3 regions of the Streptomyces sp. NPDC028722 genome follow, and region 1 is predicted to be linked to each of the others. Evidence: riboswitches for the same ligand, from Rfam matches in the RefSeq annotation. Region 1 holds a riboswitch; each other region holds the start of a gene.
The links. A riboswitch is a leader RNA that binds a small molecule or an ion and turns the genes downstream of it on or off. The one in region 1 is predicted to bind cobalamin.

Region 1 (4,440 bases):
CTCCCACGCCGGTCCCAGTTCATCTTCCGTTCACCCAGGTTGCCTACGTTCAGCCTGCCAATGACCTCGAACGATTGCCTGGGTAAATGGAAAGCTTCTCGCTGATCCTCGCGATAGTGGTGGTAACCGCTCTCGCGTTCGATTTCACGAACGGTTTCCACGACACCGCGAACGCGATGGCCACCACCATCTCCACAGGCGCCCTGAAGCCCAAGATCGCGGTGGCCCTGTCCGCCGCCCTCAATCTTGTGGGCGCCTTCCTCTCCGTGGAGGTCGCGAACACGATCTCCAAGGGTCTCGTCGACGAGAGCGGCATCCGTCCCGAGGTCATCTTCGCCGCCCTGGTCGGCGCGATCCTCTGGAACCTGCTGACCTGGCTGGTGGGCCTGCCCTCCAGTTCCTCGCACGCCCTGATGGGCGGCCTGGTCGGTGCCACCGTCGCCTCCGCCGGCTTCGGCGCCGTGCACGGTGACGTCCTGGTCACCAAGGTGCTGCTCCCCGCGGTCGCCGCGCCGATCGTGGCGGGCCTCGCCTCGCTGCTGGCCACCCGGTTCTCCTACGGCATCGGCGGCACCGCCGACGGCGAGGCCACCCGCAAGGGCTACCGCGCCGGCCAGATCGCCTCCGCCGGCCTGGTCTCCCTGGCCCACGGCACCAACGACGCCCAGAAGACGATGGGCATCATCACGCTCGCCCTCGTCGCGGGCGGCTCCATCGCCCCCGGCTCCAACCCTCCCACCTGGGTGATCCTCTCCGCCGGCCTGGCCATCGCGCTCGGCACCTACATCGGCGGCTGGCGCATCATCCGCACCATGGGCAAGGGCCTGACCGACCTGGAGCCGCGCCAGGGCTTCGCCGCCCAGACCAGCGCCGCGACCGCCATCCTGGCCTCCTCCCACCTCGGCTTCTCCCTCTCCACCACCCACGTCGTCTCCGGCTCGGTGATGGGCGCCGGCCTCGGCCGCAAGGGCGGTGTGGTCCGCTGGTCCACCGCCACCCGCATGTTCATCGCCTGGGCGCTCACCCTCCCGGCCGCCGCGCTGGTCGGCGCGGGTGCCGAGTCCGTCACCGGCCTGGGTGACTGGGGCACCGCCGCCGTCGCCGTCTTCCTCGTCGCCGCCAGCGCCGCGATCTGGAAGTTCTCCCGCCGCGAGGTCGTGGACCACACCCACGTGGTCCAGGAGACCGGCGAGCCGGCCGGTGTGATCACCACCGCCATGGCCGCCGTGACCCCGCCCCCGGCCGGCCCGGTCGCCATCGACCTGGACATCGCCTTCCCACGGCAGGCCACCAGCCCGGTCCCGGCCGCCGAGCCCGCTCCCCCGGCCGCCCCGGCCGCCACCGTCTGAGCCCGGTCACCCCGGTTACCGAAGGAAGCATCCCCATGAAGATCGACTGGGCGGCTCTCGGCTCCGTCTTCGGAGTGAGCCTCGTGGCCACCGTGGGCCTGGTGTCCCTGTTCACCCTCGGCATCGCGGGCCTGCACCGGCGCGAGAAGGCCGTGGCGCAGGGCGGCACCGCCGGCCTCGCCGTCACCGGCGCCTACCTCTGCTTCGCGGCCTGCGCGGCGGCGGTGGCGTACGGCATCCACCTGGTCGTGGCCAAGGCCTGACCCGGACCCTCTCGGAGGCTCCCCCGCACCGGTCGTGCGGGGGAGCCTCCGTCCTGTTCCCACCCGTCCCGCGCGTCCCGCGGTGTGGGGATGGGCACACTCTCCCCACGCAGGTCAACGGCAAGTTGACGGCCCTTCCGGGCGCGTGGTGGACTGCCCAGGCCATCTACGGCGGCAGAAGAGGAAGCCGGTGCGAATCCGGCGCGGTCCCGCCACTGTCACCGGGGAGTCATCCCCGGGAGCCAGGAACTCTCGCCGCCGATCGACGTCGAACCAGGGCGCGGACACCCTGAGTGAGGACCTACAGCGACATGCTCGGCTGCCCATCGAGGACCCGTTCGAGGACCCGTACCCGGACCGCTTCCGTCCCCGCGGCCGGCTGAGCCGATGGGTGCCGATCGCACTTACGCGTACGGCGCCGCCGCCGGTCTCCTCGGTGACCTGCTCCTCGGCGATCCGCGCCGCGGGCATCCGGTCGCCGTGTTCGGCCGGGCGGCCGGAGCCGTGGAACGCGCCCTGTGGCACGACCACCGCGGCTGGGGTGCCCTGCACACCGCCGTGTGCGCCGGCGGCGCCGTCGCGCTGGGCGCGCTGGCCGCACGCGCCGCACGCCCCCGTCCCGCCGTCTCCGCCGCGCTGACCGCCGCCGCCACCTGGGCCGTCGTCGGCGGCACCTCGCTCGCCCGTGAGGCCCGAACCGTCGGGCGCGCGCTGGAGGCCGGGGACGTCGAAGCCGCCCGGGCCCGGCTGCCCCACCTGTGCGGCCGGGACCCGCAGGCGCTGGACGCCGACGGCATCGCCCGGGCCGTGGTCGAGTCGGTCGCCGAGAACACCTCCGACGCCGTGGTCGGCGCCCTCGTCTGGGGTGCCGTGGCCGGTGTCCCGGGGCTGCTCGGATTCCGGGCGGTCAACACCCTGGACGCGATGGTGGGCCACAGGTCGCCCCGCCACCGGCGTTACGGCTGGGCCTCCGCCCGCCTCGACGACGTCGCCGGCTGGCCCGGGGCCCGGCTCACCGCCGTACTCGCCACCCTCGCCGGGCCCGATCCGCGCGGTGCCGCGCGGGCCTGGCGGGCCGACGCCTCCCGGCATCCGAGCCCCAACGCCGGTCCCGTGGAGGCCGCGTTCGCGGGCGCCCTCGGGGTACGGCTGGGCGGGACGCTCTCCTACGGCGGCCGGGTCGAACACCGGCCCGTGCTCAACGGCGGCACCGGACGCCCGGTCCGGGTCACCGACATCGACCGGGCCGTACGGCTCTCCCGCCGCGTCGGCCTGCTCGCGCTCGGCGCCACGCTCGCCGCGCGCGGCCTGATGAAGGGACGTGCGAAGTGAACGGGGGTCTCCTCGTCGCCGGCACCACCTCCGACGCCGGCAAGAGCGTCGTGACGGCCGGGATCTGCCGCTGGCTGGTCCGCCAGGGCGTGAAGGTGGCGCCGTTCAAGGCGCAGAACATGTCCCTGAACTCGTTCGTCACCCTGGAAGGGGCGGAGATCGGACGGGCGCAGGCCATGCAGGCACAGGCCTGCCGGGTCGAGCCCACCGCGCTGATGAACCCGGTGCTGCTCAAGCCGGGCGGCGAGCAGAGCAGCCAGGTGGTGCTGCTCGGCAAGCCCGTCGGGGAGCTGAGCGCGCGCGGCTACCACGGGGGCCGCCAACAGCGCCTGCTCGGCACGGTGCTGGACTGCCTGGCCGAGTTGCGGGGCACGTATGACGCGGTGATCTGTGAGGGGGCGGGCAGTCCGGCCGAGATCAACCTGCGGCGGACGGACATCGTCAACATGGGCATCGCCCGCAACGCGCGGCTGCCCGTGCTGGTGGTGGGGGACATCGACCGCGGGGGCGTCTTCGCGTCCTTCTTCGGCACCGTCGCCCTGCTCTCCCCCGAGGACCAGGAACTGGTGGCCGGGTTCCTCGTGAACAAGTTCCGCGGTGACGTGTCGCTGCTGGAGCCGGGCCTGGACATGCTGCACGGGCTCACCGGGCGGCGGACGTACGGCGTCCTGCCCTTCCGGCACGGCCTCGGCATCGACGAGGAGGACGGGCTGAGAGTGTCCCTGCGGGGCACCGTCCGCGAGTCCTCCGTGACGCCCCCGGTCGGCGCGGACGTGCTGCGGGTCGCCGTCTGCGCGGTCCCGCTGATGTCCAACTTCACCGACGTGGACGCCCTCGCCGCCGAACCGGGCGTCGTCGTGCGCTTCGTGGACCGCCCCGAGGAACTGGCCGACGCCGATCTCGTGGTGGTCCCGGGCACGCGCGGCACCGTACGGGCGCTCCAGTGGCTGCGGGACCGCGGGCTGGCGGACGCCCTCCTGCGGCGGGCCGCCGAGGGGCGCCCCGTGCTCGGCATCTGCGGCGGCTTCCAGATGCTCGGCGAGCACATCGAGGACGAGGTCGAGTCGCGCGCCGGACACGTCCCCGGGCTCGGCCTGCTCCCCGTCCGGGTCCGCTTCGCCCGCGAGAAGACCCTCGCCCGGCCCGTCGGCGAGGCCTTCGGCGAGCGGGTCGAGGGGTACGAGATCCATCACGGGGTGGCCGAGCTCACCGGCGGGGACGCCTTCCTGGACGGCTGCCGCGCGGGCCGGACCTGGGGCACCCACTGGCACGGCTCGCTGGAGTCGGACGGCTTCCGGCGGGCCTTCCTGCGCGAGGTGGCCGCCGCCGCGGGCCGCCGCTTCGTGCCCGCGCCGGACACCTCCTTCGCCGCGCTGCGCGAGGAGCAGCTCGACCGGCTCGGCGACCTGATCGAACAGCACGCGGACACCGACGCGCTCTGGCGGCTCATCGAGTCGGGCGCGCCGCAAGGACTGCCTTTCATTCCACCGGGAGCG
Region 2 (4,440 bases), on a different contig from region 1:
GCGCCCGGGAGTCCATGGGTCTGGACACGGTGTGGGAGCGACTGGAGCAGCACCGTACGCTGCTGGACTCCACCGGGCGGCTGGCCGCCAAGCGGCGGGACCAGCAGATCGAGTGGACCTGGGCGATGGTCCGCGACGAACTGCTCGGCCGGCTGTACGCCGACCCGGCGGTGCGCGCGACCGCGCCCGGCCTCGAACGGCAGGTCAGGGAGGGGCGGTTGACGGCGACCCTGGCCGCGGAACGCATCCTCGCGACCTTCGAGGACCGCACCGCTTCCCCGACGGAGGACTGAACCGACCGGCCCGGCCCGGCCCGGCCCGGAGGGAGCCTGGCCGGGCGTACCGTCGGTGCCGTACCGCGGCAGCCGCCGGACGGCCGACGCAGGAGGACCGACCTCGTGACGACCCGTGTCACCCTGATCGCGCCGGCGACGACCCCCTCCCTGCGGCGGGCCCGTTTCGACGACGGCGACTCGCTCGACGGCGCGGGGGCGGCCGAGGCCGGGGCGGCGGCGGAGCACGTGCCCGCCGCCGGGCAGGTCCTCACCTCCCCCAGCACCCGCTGCCGGGAGACGGCGTCGGCGCTCGGCCTCGACGCCATCCAGGCGGCGGAACTCGCCGGACTGGACGTGGGCCGGTGGCGGGGCCGGATGCTGGCGGACGTCGGTGGTGCCGAACCGGCGGCGCTGGCCCGCTGGCTGGCCGATCCGGACGCGGTACCGCACGGCGGCGCCTCGGTGCGGGACCTGTGCGAGCGCGTCGGACGCTGGCTGGAGCGGTGCGGCCGCACCGGCGGACGGACGGTGGCCGTGGTGGAGCCGGAGGTGGTCCGCGCGGTGGTGGTGCACGTCCTGGACGTGCCGTTGGCCGCGTTCTGGCGGCTGGACGTGCCGCCGCTCACGGCGACGGAGGTCACCGGCCGGTCCGGGCGCTGGAATCTGCGGCTCGGCCACCCGCTCGGCACCGCGTCCGGCCGCTGACGCCGCCCGCTGACGCCGCCCGCTGACGCCGTCCGCTGTCCGCCGTCCGCCGTTCGCTGTCCGCCGTTCGCTGTCCGCCGTCGGGAACGCGGAGAGGGCCCCTCGGACGGGTCCGAGAAGCCCTCTCGCGTCCGGTGGTGGTTCAGTGTGGTGCGGCGACCGGCCGCCCGGCGGCGGACGGTGCGGGCTCCGGGTGCAGCAGCCGTTGGGCGAACTCGCCGAAGAGCAGGCCGAAACCGGCCCACAGGACGGCCTGGACGGCCAGCGCGGAGAGACGGAACCGCCACAGCAGGGCGGCCGGGAAGTCCTTCGGCACCTCGTTGACGGCCGGCAGGAAGGCGTAGGCCAGTGCCGTCATGAAGGCGAAGGCGGCCACCGCGGCGACGGTGGCGTACCAGGTGCCCAGCCGGGGTGCGAGCCGCTTGCCCAGGAGGGTGGCGGCGACCGCGAGGAGCACGCCGAGCAGCATCATCAGGACGTACAGGCCGGTCCGCCTGCCGATGGTGCCGGGGTCACCGACGGAGGGCGGGTTGGCCGGGTACTTCAGGAACGGCACGACGTACACGGCGAGCAGCGCGCAGCCCGACAGCAGCAGCGCGATCGCCCGCGGGGAGAAGCGGCCGACGCGGCCGAGCGCGAAGCAGAAGGCGAGCGCGGCGATGCCGCCGAACGCGACCCCGTAGACGAGGACGCCGGTGGCGAGGCCGGCGGTGGACTGCACGGAGCGGGAGACGGCTTCCGCCCCGTGCGTGTGGGAGTGGGCGTCCTCGAAGCCGATCGCGCTGTCGACGCTCGGCTCGCCGAGGAAGTAGGCGGTGAGCAGGGCGAGCACGCCGGCGGCCAGGCCGGCGAGCATGCCCCGCACGAGGAGGTTCCTCACCGTCGCGGAGTTCATGGATGGGGGCGTCCCTCGCGTCAGTGGCAGGGGAAGCCGAGCAGATGGCGGGCGTCGTGCACCCACTCGTGGACGTCCGTGCCGTCGAACACGGAGGTGGCGCCCTGTTCGGCGCCGACGAAGTACAGCAGGACGAGCATGAGAATGCCGAAGAAGACCGCCCACGGAGCGATGGCCTTCAGCGGCAGTTTCGCCGGTACGGCAGGGATGGTGGCTGTCGGCCGGGCGACGGTCTGCGCCATGGCAGGACCTCCTCTGGGAGTTCGCGTCCCATCTCGGTGGTGCACAGGACGACGGCCACGGGTCTGACTCACGAACACCCGGAGGCTCTCGCATACAGTGGCGCGACCGTGCCGGAGTTCCACCGGCTTCCGTCGACCGTCGTCGATTCGGACCGACCGTACCGCCTGGTGCCCGTACGGCCAAGGGCGCACTCCCGGCGGACGGGCGGCCGGACGCCGTCGCCCGCGGCATCGGCGTACGCCCCTCGGCCGTACGACGCGACCGGCCGGGGCGAGTCACAGGTGCAGCCCCACATGGTTCACGATCAGGCGCTTGCCCTCGGGATCCAGGGCGAAGTAGATGCGTCCGGCCTCGTTGGGCGACACGGCGTCCCGGACCTTGATGTGCGGCAGCCCGTCCCGGCGCTTGTCCTCGAACGTGAAGTAGCGCTTGTCCTTGTTCTTGCTCAGCTTCTCGTCGCTGTTCGCGAACCTCAGCCCGTGCTGGTCGTAGAACCACTGGTCGAGCCGGGGCCGCTTGCCGGGCTTGGTGTACAGGTCCATCGCGGCCTGCGCGAGGGCGATCAGCTGGTCGGTCATCTCCTCGGGATACGGGTACTGGGAGGCCTTCCAGGCGCGCGCCGCCCGCACCGTGAACACGATGCGCTCCTCCGACGTCCTGGCGAGAGCCTCGAACGTCGGTACGGCGTCGGGGCCCAGGACCGGGATCCCGTGCCAGACGTCCGGCTCGGCGGCCTGTCCGCTCCCGCCCCGCGACAGGTCCAGGTACAGGTTCTTCCAGTAGTCCCGGTCCTGGCGCAGCGCCTCGGCGGCGGTGGCCTCGGACTGCGCCTTGTCACGGTCCTCCATACAGCTCTGGGCCATGTCCTCCCACGACCTGGCGTCCTCCTCCAGCTGCCGCGCGCGTTCCTTCAGCGCCTGGAGTTCGGCGGTCGTGTCGCCGGCCGCCTGCGCGCGCGACAGCCGCTCTGCGGCTCTGCGTGCCCCCTCCCGGTACGAGGCCTGCCGTGCCCGCTCCCACGCCGTGTCACTGCCCCGGGCGATGACGGAGAGATGGGCCAGCGACGGCATCAGCCGCCTGCTCACGAAGGACGGCTGGGACATCTGCTCCCGCGAGTAGGCGGGATGTTCCAGGCCGAGGTTGGGCCAGACCAGCCGGGCCCCGCCGCTGGGGACGGCCACCTGTTCGTGGACCCGGCGCACGGCCTGCGCGGTGACGTAGTTGAGCGTCACGACCTGGGCCAGTCCGGCGAGTTGTCCCGAGGCGTCGGCCGCCGTGGTCCAGGCCGCCTGGTCCCGGGGGTGCATCAGCAGGATGGGAAGGCGTGTGCTCAGCGCGAGCGACTCCAGCAGCACGGCAGCGTGCCCGGGTTCCCGGATCCGCTCGTACCGCCCGGTGGCGCGCTGGCCGAGCACCCGCACATCGAGTTCGCCGTCCGCCAGCACCGCGCGCAGCAGCTGGGGACGTCTGAGCCGCGGGCTCTGCACCGGCGCGATCCAGCCGTCGGGGATCTCCCTGCCCATGACGACCCGGAGTCCCCCGCCGCCGTCCTCCGTCCGGGAGACCGTGACGCGGGTGACGAACTGCGCCGGGCCGTCGGACAGCGGCTGGTGGATGGTCATCCGCAGCGCGCGGGCGCGCTCGTCGCCCGCCACGGACCAGCTCACCTGCCGTTCGCCCTGCCCGGGAACCTTGCTGGTGAGCACCGCCCGCCCGGCGCGGTCGAGATCCGCGGGGTACGGGGCCGGTAACCGGCCACGGTCACCGAGCCAGGCGGCGAGATGGTCGCGGAGCCGCTCGTACACGTGTCCCGGCCACCGGGCGGACCGGGCGTCCTGGACGTCGAAAGCGACGGCATACAGCACCTGCACGGTGGCTCCCCTCGGCCCCGGACGCCCCGGTGAGCGGACCGGGTCCCCCCTCGAACACGGTCAGGGCATCGCTTGAGGGGTCACCGTAGTACCGCCGCACCCGACCGGCCATGACTTCGCAGCGCTCAGCGTCCCTCACGATCGGTGCCCGGGTTCCGCGGGGGCGCCGGGGAGCGTCGCGGGACCGGCGGAAAACGATCGTCGCGGGCTGTCCGGCGTGCGTGCACGGCCACGGATCATGCAACCCTCTGCGACGGCGCGGTGTTTTAGTCCGTACCAAGTCCCACCCGGCTGGGCCGGCTCCTGGTACGCCGGTCCACGCATGCCAGTGTTGTCGAGGAAGGAAACAGTGATGAGCGATTTCGAGGCGCTGACGGCGCTCCAGCTCGCTGAACTCGTTCGTTCCCGGACCGTGTCACCGGTGGAAGTGGTGCAGAACTCCCTGGACCGC
Region 3 (4,440 bases), on a different contig from region 1:
GGCAACGCCACCCCGGTCGCCGAGTTCAACGTCTGGCACGATCCGGAGGCGGCGGCGATCCTGCTGACGGCCGGGGTGCCGATCACGATGTACGGCCTGGACGTCTTCCAGCAGGTGGTGGTGCCCGCCCCGGAGGTGCACCGGCTGCGCGCGAGCGACGAGCCCGGCACCCGCCTGGCGGGCGACCTCCTCGCCCACCGGCCGACCTCGCAGGGCGGACCGCCCGAGGCGGAGGAGGCGGGCGGCCTCGGTGACGCGGGCGCGGTGTGCGCGGTCGCCGACCCGCAGGGCATCACCACCCGGCTGCTGCCGGTGGAGGTCACCCTGGCCCCCGGCCCGTCCCGCGGGCAGACGGTCGTGGACCGCCGGCCCCGCCCCGGCGAGTCCGAGATCCACGAGGGCCGCCGCGAACAGACCCTCGTGGACGTGGCGCTGGAGGTGGACGTGGACCGGTACGTGCGGCTGTACCTGGAGACCGTCGGCCGCTAGGCCCTGTCTAGTCGGCGGTGGCCGGTACCCGTTCCGACCAGCGCTCCTCCACCCTGGCGAAGCGCCAGTACGTCAGCGCCGCCGCCCAGACGACGACGAACAGGCCGACGATGAGGTAGCCGACGTTGTCCAGGTCGAGGCCGGCGACCCAGCCGGTCAGGTCGTCGTGCAGGCCGAACTTCTCGTGCAGGACGCCGACCAGTTCGATGGTGCCGATGAAGAAGGCGACGGCGATGGACAGGCCGGTGATGGCGAGGTTGTAGAACACCTTGCGGACGGGGTTGGAGAACGCCCACTGGTAGGCGAAGTTCATGAACGTGCCGTCGAGGGTGTCGAACAGGCTCATCCCGGCGGCGAAGAGCAGCGGCAGGCACAGGACCGCGTACCAGGGCAGGCCGGCCGCCGCGCCCGAGCCGGCCATCACCATCAGCGTGACCTCGGTGGCCGTGTCGAAGCCGAGGCCGAAGAGGAAGCCGAGCGGGTACATCTGGCCCGGCCGGGTCACGGACTTGGTGAGGCGGCCGAGGAGCCGGTTCATGAAGCCGCGCGAGTCCAGGTGCTGTTCTAGCTCCTTCTCGTCGTACGCCCCGGCGCGCATGGCGCGGAACACCCGGAGGATGCCCACCAGCGCGAACAGGTTCAGGGCCGCGATGAGGTAGAGGAACGTGCCGGAGATCGTGGTCCCGAGGACGCCGAGCACCTGGTGGGTGCTGGATCCCTCGTTCATGACCTTCCCGGCGAGGGAGGTGCCGCCCGCGATGAGCAGCGCCAGCAGGACGACGACGCTGGAGTGGCCGAGCGCGAACCAGAAGCCCACCGACACGGGCCGCTTGCCGTCGGCCATCAGCTTGCGGGTCGTGTTGTCGATGGCGGCGATGTGGTCGGCGTCGAAGGCGTGCCGCATGCCGAGGGTGTAGGCGGTGACGCCGAGTCCGACGCCGAAGACGTCGGTGCCCACCCGGTAGTGCCGGGGGGCGACGAGGAGGAAGAGGATCCCGAAGGCGACGACGTGCAGGGCGACTATCACCGCCATCAGCCCCGCCGTCTTGACGGTGTCCTCACGTCGCCAGCGGAAAGACGCGGCGTCGGTCATCAGGTTCACGCTCCAGCACCTCGTGGATCACTTCGTGAGTGCCGTGGCCGGTCTCCTGGCTTACAGGTCCGCGTCCGCCGTTCCTGCCTTCCCGGTCGCGTACGACCAGTGGCCCGGCGGTTGCCGGACGGAACGGGAACTCCCTGATCACAGTGGCGAGGGCCGCGTCGATCTTGCATCGACTTCCCGAGCACCACGGCCCGCCCACCGTAGAGGGGCGGGCGGTCGTCTGCATAGCTGCGCACCTGCGCAGGTATTCAAGATCACATCGGTGCCTGCGAGGATGGCGTCATGCATCTCGTGCCTGCCGACCGAGCCGACCGTCGCACCATCGACGGTCACCGGGTGTGCGAGGCGATCGCCGCCATCGGCGACGCGGATCACCTGCGCACCTGGGCCGGCCGTTTCTCCCTCCTGGCCGACGCCAACCGGCTCGCGCTGCTGCTCGCCCTGCACCGCACCGGTCCGCTCGCCGTCTCCGACCTCGCGATCGCCACCGGCATGAACGACCCCGCCGTCTCCCAGGCGCTGCGGCTGCTGCGGGCGGCCGGGGTCGTGGCGGGGGAGAAGGAGGGACGGGTGGTGCGCTACCGGGTGGTGGACGCGCAGGTGCGCGGCCTGCTGGAGCACTGCGCCCCCTGACCGGCCGCGAAAAAGGTTCCCTTTCCGGGCAAGGTGGACAGATACAGAGTCCGTACCGTCGTCCGTCCATGGGAGCCCGCATGGCAGACCTCTCGTCCAGGAACCCCGACTGGTGGCGGCAGGCCGTCATCTACCAGGTCTATCCGCGCAGCTTCGCGGACGCCGACGGCGACGGCCTGGGCGACCTGAGGGGCATCACCGAGCGCCTGAACCACCTGGCGACGCTCGGTGTGGACGCTCTGTGGCTGAGCCCCTTCTACCCCTCCGAACTCGCGGACGGCGGCTACGACGTCGCCGACCACCGGGACGTCGACCCGCGCCTGGGCACCCTGGACGACTTCGGCGCCCTGGTCGCCGAGGCGCACCGGCTCGGCCTGAAGGTCGTCGTCGACCTCGTCCCCAACCACACCTCCGACCGGCACCCCTGGTTCCAGGAGGCGCTGCGCACCGCCCCCGGCTCCGCCGCCCGCGACCGCTACGTCTTCCGGGCGGGCCGCGGCGCGCACGGCGAACTCCCGCCCACCGACTGGCAGTCGCTGTTCGGCGGCAGCGCGTGGCGGCGGGTGCCCGACGGCGAGTGGTACCTGCATCTCTTCGCCCCCGAACAGCCCGACCTCAACTGGGACAACGAGGAGGTCCGCGCCGACTTCCGCACCACCCTGCGGTTCTGGTCCGACCGGGGGGTCGACGGGTTCCGGGTCGACGTCGCCCACGGCCTGGTCAAGGACCTCACCGAGCCGCTGCGGGACGTCGGCGACGTCGGCGCGTCCGGCGAGGAGGCCCTGCTGGTGGTCCCGCCCGGCAGCCACCCGTACTGGGACCGCGACGAGGTCCACGAGATCTACCGCGACTGGCGCAAGGTCTTCGACGCCTACAGCCCGCCGCGCACCGCCGTCGCCGAGGCCTGGGTGCCGGGCGCCCGCCGCGCCCTGTACGCCCGCCCCGACGAACTCGGCCAGGCGTTCAACTTCGAGTACCTGGGGGCGCCGTGGGACGCGGAGGAACTGCGGGACGTCATCACCGCCTCGCTGGCCACGGCCCGGGCCGTCGGTGCCTCCGCCACCTGGGTGCTGTCCAACCACGACGTCGTCCGGCACGCCTCCCGCCTCGTGCTGCCGCCCGGCACCGACCCGGCCGCCTGGCTGCTGTCCGGCGGCACGGCGCCCGCCGTCGACACGGCGGCGGGTCTCGTCCGGGCCCGGGCCGCGACCCTGCTGATGCTGGCGCTGCCCGGCTCGGCGTACCTCTACCAGGGTGAGGAACTCGGTCTGTCCGAGGTCGCCGACCTGCCCACCGAGGTGCTCCAGGACCCGATCTGGGAGCAGACCGGGCACGTCCGCAAGGGCCGCGACGGCTGCCGGGTGCCCCTGCCGTGGACGACGACCGGTCCGTCGTACGGCTTCGGGCCCGGCGCCGCCTGGCTGCCGCAGCCGGAGTCCTTCGCGGCGTACGCCGTCGAGGCGCAGGCCGGCACCGAGGGTTCCACGCTGGAGCTGTACCGCACCGCGCTGCGGCTGCGCCGCAAGCTGCTGGAGGGCGAGACGCTGACCTGGACACCCCAGGCGCCCGCCGGGGTGCTGGACTTCACCCGCGGCGAGGCCTGGCGCTGCGTCACCAACCTCGGCGCCGAGCCGGTACCGCTCCCGCCGGGCGAGGTCCTGCTGAGCAGCACCCCGCTCCCGGGCGGCGGCAGCCTGCCCCCGGACACCACCGTGTGGCTGGCCTAACGCACCGTCGGGCTAGGGGTCGCGCCGGGTGCCGGGCCGTTGCCGCCGCCGGCGATGCCGTCGATGTCCACCGGCGTGGAGGTGGCGGTCGGCGGCGGGGTGAGCACCACCTCCGGCTGGCCCGCGGCCGGGGGCGGCGGGGTCAGGTCGGTGTCGGGGAGCTTCGGCGGGGTCGTCTGCTGGAACAGGGTCTGGTCGAAGTCGACCAGGCCCGTCTTCTCCATCACCGTCATGTGGTCGAGCACGGTGTCGTTGGCCTGGTCGGCCAGGGCCCGCACCAGCGAGTTCTTGGTGGTGGACCGGATCTTGGCGATGGTGTTGAAGATCGCGCCGTGGGTCATGCGCAGGATGTTGGCGAAGTCGGTGTCGAACTGCTTGCCGCTGTCCGACTTCAGCGTGTTGACGAACCCCTCCTGCTGGGGGCTCGCGATGTTGGGCAGGGTGATGTTCAGCATGGGCGCGATCTTGCGGCAGGTGGTGTCCAGTGCC

Region 2: linked by a shared signal. The riboswitch ahead of AB0F03_RS18020 (CbtB-domain containing protein) and the one ahead of AB0F03_RS23070 (cobalamin biosynthesis protein) in region 1 are both predicted to bind cobalamin.
Region 3: linked by a shared signal. The riboswitch ahead of AB0F03_RS13100 (HoxN/HupN/NixA family nickel/cobalt transporter) and the one ahead of AB0F03_RS23070 (cobalamin biosynthesis protein) in region 1 are both predicted to bind cobalamin.

What each region holds. Positions count from the first base shown of each region.
Region 1 is NZ_JBEZWU010000015.1:136,690-141,129, reverse strand. Features, by position in the region: gene AB0F03_RS23080 (inorganic phosphate transporter) at 87-1,349, shown strand; gene AB0F03_RS23075 (hypothetical protein) at 1,385-1,612, shown strand; cobalamin riboswitch at 1,745-1,887, shown strand; gene AB0F03_RS23070 (cobalamin biosynthesis protein) at 2,000-2,944, shown strand; gene AB0F03_RS23065 (cobyric acid synthase) at 2,941-4,440, shown strand, end outside.
Region 2 is NZ_JBEZWU010000010.1:86,514-90,953, forward strand. Features, by position in the region: gene meaB (methylmalonyl Co-A mutase-associated GTPase MeaB) at 1-293, shown strand, start outside; gene AB0F03_RS18010 (histidine phosphatase family protein) at 399-980, shown strand; gene AB0F03_RS18015 (CbtA family protein) at 1,123-1,875, opposite strand; gene AB0F03_RS18020 (CbtB-domain containing protein) at 1,896-2,117, opposite strand; cobalamin riboswitch at 2,153-2,289, opposite strand; gene AB0F03_RS18025 (hypothetical protein) at 2,394-3,989, opposite strand; gene AB0F03_RS18030 (amidase family protein) at 4,342-4,440, shown strand, end outside.
Region 3 is NZ_JBEZWU010000006.1:352,065-356,504, forward strand. Features, by position in the region: gene AB0F03_RS13095 (nucleoside hydrolase) at 1-489, shown strand, start outside; gene AB0F03_RS13100 (HoxN/HupN/NixA family nickel/cobalt transporter) at 497-1,582, opposite strand; cobalamin riboswitch at 1,610-1,795, opposite strand; gene AB0F03_RS13105 (metalloregulator ArsR/SmtB family transcription factor) at 1,874-2,224, shown strand; gene AB0F03_RS13110 (glycoside hydrolase family 13 protein) at 2,305-3,951, shown strand; gene AB0F03_RS13115 (DUF4142 domain-containing protein) at 3,948-4,440, opposite strand, start outside.